One region of the Aeromicrobium changchenzhani genome, then DNA from elsewhere that is predicted to be linked to it. Evidence: riboswitches for the same ligand, from Rfam matches in the RefSeq annotation. Region 1 holds a riboswitch; the other holds the start of a gene.
The links. Region 1 has a riboswitch for thiamine pyrophosphate ahead of AC2YB9_RS01580 (ECF transporter S component). Riboswitches for the same ligand answer to the same signal wherever they lie in the genome.
Positions count from the first base shown of each region.

Region 2: linked by a shared signal. The riboswitch ahead of thiO (glycine oxidase ThiO) and the one ahead of AC2YB9_RS01580 (ECF transporter S component) in region 1 are both predicted to bind thiamine pyrophosphate.

Region 1 covers NZ_CM172480.1:293,033-297,106, reverse strand. The annotation lists gene AC2YB9_RS01595 (hypothetical protein) at 1-65, opposite strand, end outside; gene AC2YB9_RS01590 (energy-coupling factor transporter transmembrane component T) at 76-750, opposite strand; gene AC2YB9_RS01585 (ABC transporter ATP-binding protein) at 768-2,156, opposite strand; gene AC2YB9_RS01580 (ECF transporter S component) at 2,162-2,782, opposite strand; TPP riboswitch at 2,772-2,881, opposite strand; gene AC2YB9_RS01575 (ankyrin repeat domain-containing protein) at 2,988-3,371, opposite strand; gene AC2YB9_RS01570 (NUDIX hydrolase family protein) at 3,404-3,952, shown strand; gene AC2YB9_RS01565 (MFS transporter) at 4,062-4,074, shown strand, end outside.
Region 2 covers NZ_CM172480.1:2,718,855-2,722,928, reverse strand. The annotation lists gene AC2YB9_RS13735 (ABC transporter substrate-binding protein) at 1-486, opposite strand, end outside; gene AC2YB9_RS13730 (TenA family protein) at 483-1,166, opposite strand; TPP riboswitch at 1,160-1,257, opposite strand; TPP riboswitch at 1,293-1,400, shown strand; gene thiO (glycine oxidase ThiO) at 1,390-2,544, shown strand; gene thiS (sulfur carrier protein ThiS) at 2,541-2,774, shown strand; gene AC2YB9_RS13715 (thiazole synthase) at 2,777-3,562, shown strand; gene thiD (bifunctional hydroxymethylpyrimidine kinase/phosphomethylpyrimidine kinase) at 3,585-4,074, opposite strand, start outside.

The DNA of each region.
Region 1 (4,074 bases):
GCGCCGCACGCGCCCAGTGTCAGGGCAAGAACAGTAATGCTGGTGAGAGCCCCTCGAATACGCATGCCGCCAGTGTCACAGAATCATCAGGACGGGGGCTACCGCGCCGAGGGCGAACGCGACGACCAGGCCAACCCGGTCGAGCCGGGCCCACAGCGCTGGCTCGGCCCAGGTCCGATGCTGGGCGGTTGCGAAGCCACGGGCGTCCATTGCGATCGCCGACTGGGATGCCCCCCGCAATGCGGAGACGAGCAAACCGAAGGACATGTTCGCGGCATAGCCTCCCGTAGCGATGGGATTGCGCGATGGCCCAAAACCGCGAATCCGACGTGCCCGATCGAGCTGTTGCCACGACGCGCCGAGACTTGCAAAACGCTGGAGCGCAGCGGAGAAGGCGGCAACAAAACGCGCCGGAAGGCGCAGCGTTTGGGCAAGGTAGTCGGCCAGCCTCGCCGCGTCGACAAATCCGAGCGCAACCGAGCCCGGCCAAGCAAGCACGACAATCCGAACGCCAGCAGTTACCGCCTCCCGCTCATCATGACCGCCGCCACGCCAGGTGGAGTAGACGACTGATAAGGCCGCGACTGACGTGAATGCCAAACACAGCAGGGGGTACTTCCACGACGGCAACAGCAGGACAGCCGCAACGACGTACACGCCGAGTGCGATGAGTGCGATCTGCAGATCGCGGATAGTGAATGATCCCAGCAGCGAGAACAATCCGATCGACATAAGTACGAGCGGGTTCACCCGCACGATCCATGACCTCATACGGCCCGGCCCGTCATTAGCTGGATCTCAACATCGCTCTCGATGAGGCCATCATGGGTCGCCACACCCGTCGCAGCTCCCCCGCGTGCGGCCGAACTCAACCAGCCAACGACCGCCGCCCAGGTATTGCGGTCCTGACCGACCGTCGGCTCGTCGAGGAGCACCACCCCTGGCCGATGCCCCAGTGCAGCAGCAAGGGCTAGCCGTCGCTGCTCACCGCCGGACAATCGATAGGGGCTGGACTGAGCCAGAGCGCTGAGGCCGAATACGTCGAGCAGCGCACCCGTATCAACTACGGTGCCGAGCCGCGCAGAGGTTTTTTCGACTTCCTCGGCGACTGTCCGTGCGAGGAATCCGTGCTCAGGATTTTGTGGGACCCAGCCGATTGCGCCGGCAAGTTTCGGTGATCGCCAAGCATTCACGCGGGGGGTGACGGTCCCCGATCGTGGTGTGAGCAGGCCTGCGAAAGTAGCCAGCGCCGTGGATTTGCCCGCGCCGCTCGGTCCTCTGAGCGCCGTGATTGCGCCCGGTTCGAGATCCGCGCTGAATGCGGTCAGCGCATGTGATGTCTCGGCACCGCGAAGAGTGCGCGTACGCAGATCGACGCTCACCTCACTCAGCGCGATGCGCAGCGGATCGGCGCGCGGTTGAACCAACGCTTGGGGAATCTCCAAGGGCGTTGGCGTCGGCAGCCCGGGCGCCCAGACACCGTCCGGAAGGTTCGCCGCCGTCAACGAGGTGGGTGGTCCATCGCTGACTATGCAGCCATCCTTGGAGAGCACGATGACCCGATCAACATGCTCCAGCCACGGGCCGATGTGATGTTCGACGACGATGAGGGTCGAATCGCCGGCAGCATCGATGATTGCCCGTCGTACGGCCGTCGCATTAATCTCATCAAGCATCGATGTCGGTTCATCAAGCAGCAACAACTGCGGCTCCATCGCGAGTACGCCGGCTAGCGCGAGCCGCTGGAGTTCCCCGCCGGACAGTGCCGTGGTGAAGTGATCTGCACGGTATGGGAGCCCGACCGCCGCAAGCGCAGCGGTCACTCGCCGGGCGATCTCAACTCGCGACAACCCGAGATTCTCTGGCCCGAATGCCACATCGCGTCCGATGCGCTCCGCGACGACGGCATCGCCGGGATTTTGCAATAGCAAGCCGATGCGGCCGTCCACCTCAACGTCACCGCTCTTGTCCCCGGCGATGGTGGTTCCCAGAGCGCCTGCAAGCGCATACAAAAGGGTCGATTTTCCGGCGCCACTCGGCCCGGTGATGAGGACGCGCTCGCCAGCTTCGATGGTGAGATCGAAGCCAGCGATCACTGGCTCACGACGACCGAGCGGCCGCCAGGAAAACCCGCAGAAACGAGCCCCGGCGGCCATGGACGTCACACCTCGGGACTGGCTTCGCGCCCCGGCCCGAAGGAATCAAGCACGCCAGCTCGGGCGAGCGCGCGCGTCAACGCCCAGCCACCCGCACCCGCGATGATGGCACCCGAGACAGCCAGGAAGCCCAGATGCGCAAACCGGTAGGGCCATTCCCAATCGGGGTAATAGGCCTGCCATTCATACGCGCCTTCGAAGGCCGCCGACAAGATGCCAGCAAGCGCCGCCGCAAAGATGCCGAAGCGTTTGTAGAGGAAAACCGCCAAAATCAATTCGGCGCCAAGGCCCTGCCAGAATCCCGAAACCAGCACGCTCATACCCCATTGGGTCCCGCCGGGAACCAATGCGGACACAGCAGCCGCGATGATCTCGGTCACGAGCGCCGCGCCGGCTCTGCGGACGATTAGACCGCCCACCACACCGGCCATCAGCCAGGGGCCAACCATGAGACCCGCCGATGGCGGATAGCTCAGGTTGAGCAGGTTGCTGATCGGCTCATACAGCTTCCCCCAGCCCCAGAAGATGACACCGAAGGCGACACCCAAGGTGGCGATGGTGACCAGATCGATGGTCCGATAAGAAAAGAACTCACGGACTTTGGAGGGTTGCACAGATGTTGTCATGCGGACTCCCTTCGCCGGTACTAACCGGAGCAGGTTCAAGGGTCTGCGGTGGATCCGCACTCTCAGCACCGTCTGCAAGGCGCTCCCCTGTCATGTGAGTCCAGCGTACCTCCTTCAAGCCAACCCGACCCGGCGGTGGCTGGGCAACCTTTCAGCCTGCCGAGTGTTGCCACGACCCTTGAACCCAAGCCGCCGATGCGGTTGCTCAGACACCGCCCAGCAGGTCCGTGCGATCGAACATCTCGGCTGCAGCCCGGCCCGAGGGCGTGCCTACATCGAGATCCGCATCCGCGGCGAGCAGCAGTGCGACAACTTCTTCGTCACCTTTAAACAATGCACCGGCGATCGGCGACTGGCCACGATCATTGATCGCATCAACGTTCGCACCGCGCTCGATAAGTGCTGCCAGGATCGACGTATGACCGTGATAGGCCGCCAGCATGAGCAGGGTGTTGCCCGCCGTATCGGTCAATTCGACCGGCACTCCCGCGTCCAAATAGGCCGTCAGGTGCTCGGCATTTCCCTCCCGCGCATCGTCGAGGAGTTGCTGCGCGAGAGCGATTGCGTCCGCATCGGGCGTTTCAGTCATGGGAAGAAACGTAGCAACTGCGAGAATGCGTTATGGCTTCTGTACGCACTCCCGATCCCAATCCCGGCTGGCTCTCCGACATCGCACTCGAGGAGACGCGATCACGAGTGCCGATTCTGTATGTCGAAGCGGTGCCCGTACGGATCGATGCACTCGGCCATGTCGAGCTAATCGGCATACTGCTGCGCGGATCGGCAACAACTGGCGAACTCACCCGAACGCTCGTTTCAGGCCGCGTCATGCACGGTGAATCAGTCCGCGACGCGCTGCTTCGAAACCTCGAGAAAGATCTCGGACCGACTGCCTTTCCGCAGTTGCCAGTCAGCACAGTGCCGTTCTCGGTGGCCGAATATTTCCCGCTGCCGGGCGTCACGCCGCTCCATGACCCGCGCCAGCATGCGGTTGCGCTCGCCTACGTCATCCCGGTCACCGGCGACTGCCAGCCCCGCCAGGATGCGCTCGAACTCACTTGGCTCACGCCGGAGGAGGCGCTGAGCACCGAAGTCCTGGACGATATGGAAGGTGGCAGAGGCGCGCTGCTGCGCGAGGCATTGGCCTCGGTCGGTACCTTCACCCGTTGAGCGGTGTCTCAGCAACCTCTCGACTCCCCCGGCGGTGTCTCAGCCACCTAATTGCGGCGGGATTAGGTTGCTGGGGCACCGCCCATGCGGAGGAATATGATGTCGCTTGATGATCGCTGAGC
Region 2 (4,074 bases), 1.1 Mb from region 1:
CTTGAACTCACCCTTGCCGCCGTCATTCTTGATAACTTGGCTCAGCGCCGGCTGCTCATACGGGGCACCGAAACCTGCGTATGTCTTGCCGTCCAAGTCCCGCGGCCGGGTGATCGTGTCGTCGTCGGCGCGAACCCCGATGGCTGTCGCCCAATGTTGCAACGGCGCCATCACCGAGATCACGTCGGCACCGCTGGCCTGTGCCAGCACGGAAGCATCGTGGAAACTCACGCCGAACTCGGCATTGCCCGCGTCGATGAGCTGGTCGGGCTGGGTTTCGTTGTAGGGGAGAACCCTGACGTCGATGCCAGCGTCCTCGAAGTATCCTTCGCTGAGTGCCACATATAGACCGGTGTGGTTCGTGTTGGGCGTCCAATCGAGCGCGAAGCGGACCGTCGCCCCAGTTGATTCCGGGCCCTGTGCACAGCTTGTGAGTGCGAGAGTCAGAGTGAGCGCGGCGCCAAGGCCACGGATGACGGTCCTCACACGGTCGGCCAGGGCTGGCGCTGGAAGGCACTGTGCCAGAACAGCAGCTCGTACCGGGTTGCGGTGGCAAACGTATCAGCCATCGCCTCGCGTTCGGTCTTTGTTGCCGTGGCAGCGGCTTCATCGACTGTTCGACGGGCGGTGCGTACCGCTGCCTGGAATTCTTCGCCGTCATAGGTCGCCACCCAGGTGGCATACGGGTGGTCGGGGTCGGTGGCCAACAGTGCGGAGGCGCTTCTTGCCAGCCGCGCACCGACGTGGGCGTAGATCCAAAAACACGGCAGGACCGCGGCGGCGGCCACCGGATAGGGCGCTGTCGCCGCGGTAGCCACGAGATACGACACATAACCTAGGCACGTCGGCGAGTGTTCCTCGACAATGTGCGGGTCCGAGATCTGGGTGAGGATCCCGCTGTGCAAGGTTGTTTCCACCACCGCCGCGGTATGCGCTGACGATGCCCAGAATGCGGCGGCTTCGGGGTGCGGGGCACGGGCGGCGAGCAAGGCGAGCGCCTTCGCGTAGCCGGCCAGGTACAACGCATCTTGGCGGACGTAGAAAGCGAAGTCGTCGAGCGGCAGAGTGCCCGCGCCGAGGTGTTCGAGGAATTCGAGCTCGTCGATCGCGCGGCGGAGGTCGGCGGTGCCGGCCCACAGGTCATCGGTGAATGTAACTACGGCCATAGCCGTGACATCCCTTCGCCAGTATTAACTGCATCAGGTTCGCGGGTGTCATCTCAGCTCCGCCGGTTGCGGGGCACCCCGTGTCATTACCCGGCGACGCTAGCACAGGGTCGTAGCGGCGTAGGGTGGGTGCTGCGCGGGAGCCTGGCGACGATCTGGGCTGAGAGGGCACTTTGGCCGACCGCTGAACCTGATCTGGATCATGCCAGCGAAGGGAGCATTCATGAGGACTTCGACCACCGACGTCTTGGTCGTTGGCCAAGGTGTGGTGGGCGCGATCGCCGCGTGGCGAGCCCGTGTAGCAGGCCTGACCGTGGCGTGTTTGGATCCGCGACCCGGCGATGGCGCCTCGTATGCTGCGGCAGGCATGCTGGCGCCCGTCACCGAGGCCAACTTCGCAGAACACGACCTTGTACGACTCAACGTTGCATCGGCGGCCGCGTGGCCCGTCTTCGCGGCCGAGGTCGAGCACACCTCCGGGACTGACATCGACTTTCGAACCAGTGGCATCTTGACAGTCGCCTATGACGCTGGCGACGCCCAAGAACTGCTGCGGCTACGAGACATGCAGCGCCGTTGGGGCCTGGAGGCCCATGAGTTGACCATCGCAGAGGCGCGCGCCCGCGAACCGCTGCTCGGGCCCCGCATCGCCGGCGCCTACTGGGTTCCCGGCGACCACCAGGTCGATCCGCGTTCCCTGCACCGCGCGCTGTCTCAGATCCTGCGCGACCTAGGCGTCGAAACCATTCGCGTCGCGGCCGATCGTCTCCTGGTCGATGCCAGCGGGGCCGTGACCGGAGCCGTCGACACCGACGGCGTCGCCTATCTGGCGGAGCGCGTCGTGGTCGCTGCGGGTCACGCCGCGCGGTCCATCGTGGCTCCACTCGCGCACATCACCGCCCCTACGCGAGCGGTCAAGGGTCAGATCATCCGTCTTGACGGTCGCGATATGGACTGGATCGGCGCGGCGCGCATCGTACGAGGGTTCGTGCAGCAACGCCCCATCTACGTCGTGTGGCGCCCCGGCGGCGAGATCATCATCGGCGCCACGTGCGAAGAGCTACCCGATGACCGCCAGTCCACCGTCGGCGGTGTCTTTGGGTTGTTGCGCGATGCGCGAGCAATCATCCCCGGCCTGGACGAGGTGCCGATCGCCGCCCTCGACGCGCGCGCCAGGCCCGGTACGCCCGACAACCTGCCGCTGCTGGGGCAGACCGCCACGCCGGGACTGATCCTGGCCACCGGCCACTACCGCAACGGCATACTGCTGTCGGCGCTCACGTCCTCGGCGTGCGATGACATCTTCGCCGAGCGCCCGCTCGACGACCTGTGGTCGATGGCCGACCCGATGAGATTCACCGTGAAGGAGCCTGCATGAGCACCATGACCGTCGTCATCAACGGCAAAGAGCACCCACTCGCCACCGAGGCCTCCCTTGACATGATCGTCGCCGAGTTCGCCCCCGGCACCACCCTTGTGGGTGGCGGCAGTCTCCGCGGCGTTGCCGCCGCCGTCAACCAATCCGTGGTCCCGCGGGGCGCGTGGGCCTCGACGGCCGTACACGCCGGCGACCACATCGAGATCGTGCAGGCAGTTCAGGGAGGATGACCATGACTCATAAACCCATGTACATAGCCGGCGTGCGCTTCGACTCACGGCTCGTGATGGGAACCGGAGGAGCATCAAGCCTGCTCGGACTGGAGCGGGCACTGTTAGCTTCGGGCACCGAGCTGACCACGATCGCCATGCGTCGCGTGCAGACCGGCGACGAGGGCTCCATCTGGGACCTGCTGGAACGCAATGGCATCAAGGCGCTGCCCAACACCGCTGGCTGCTTTTCGGCCAAGGAGGCGGTCCTGACCGCTCGGCTTGCACAGGAAGCGTGTGCAACCAACTGGGTCAAGCTCGAAGTCATCGCCGACGACATCACGCTGCTCCCCGATCCCATCGAGCTCCTCAAGGCCGCCGAGCAGCTCGTGGCAGATGACTTCGTGGTGCTGGCCTACACCAACGACGACCCGATCATCGCCCGCAAGCTCGAGGGCTTGGGCTGTGCCGCGGTCATGCCGCTAGGTGCCCCGATTGGATCGGGCTTGGGCATCCTGAACCCCCGCAACATCCAGGCGATCACCAACGCAGCACGAGTACCGATCATCCTCGACGCCGGGATCGGCACAGCCTCCGATGCTGCGCTGGCGATGGAGCTCGGATGTGACGGCGTGCTGCTGGCGACCGCAGTCACGCGTGCCGTCGAGCCGGTCCAGATGGCGTTGGCGATGAAGCATGCCGTCGAGGCCGGACACCTGGCCGCCGGTGCCGGCCGCATACCCAAGCGAGCCGAGGCGCTTGCCTCGTCATCGCCGGACGGTCGGGCAAACCTGCACCTCGCGCTCTGAGCGCCGTTCTGCCCGGCAACAGCTACTTCTGTCGATCCCACAAACCCCAGAAGTGGTGAACCGGACCGCTTCCGCTGCCGACTTCGAGCTCGTCGGCGTGCTCGAGGCTCTCGAGGAGCCAAGTTTTGGTATCAGTCAGGGCGGCGCGCCAGTCGTGGTGGATCGCCTGCTGCGTGGCCAGCGCTGCTGACATCGAGCAGCCGGTCCCGTGAGTGTTCGTCGTAGAAACCCGCGCTGCTGAGATCTCGAAGACCTCATCTGCACCGAGCCGGCCATCGACGTCGACGAGCGCATCAGGTGCGCTCTCGCCGCCGAGGTGTCCGCCCTTGACCAACACGCCCACCCGGTGCGCCGCGGACAGCTGGCGACCCTGCTCGATCGCGTCGGTCCAACTCGTCGCCAACCCTTGATCGAGCAGTACGGCCAGCTCGGGAAGGTTGGGCGTGGCCACGTCCACATGGGCCAAGAGATCGCGCATGGCTTGTTCGGCATCACGATCAAGGAGCCGGTCA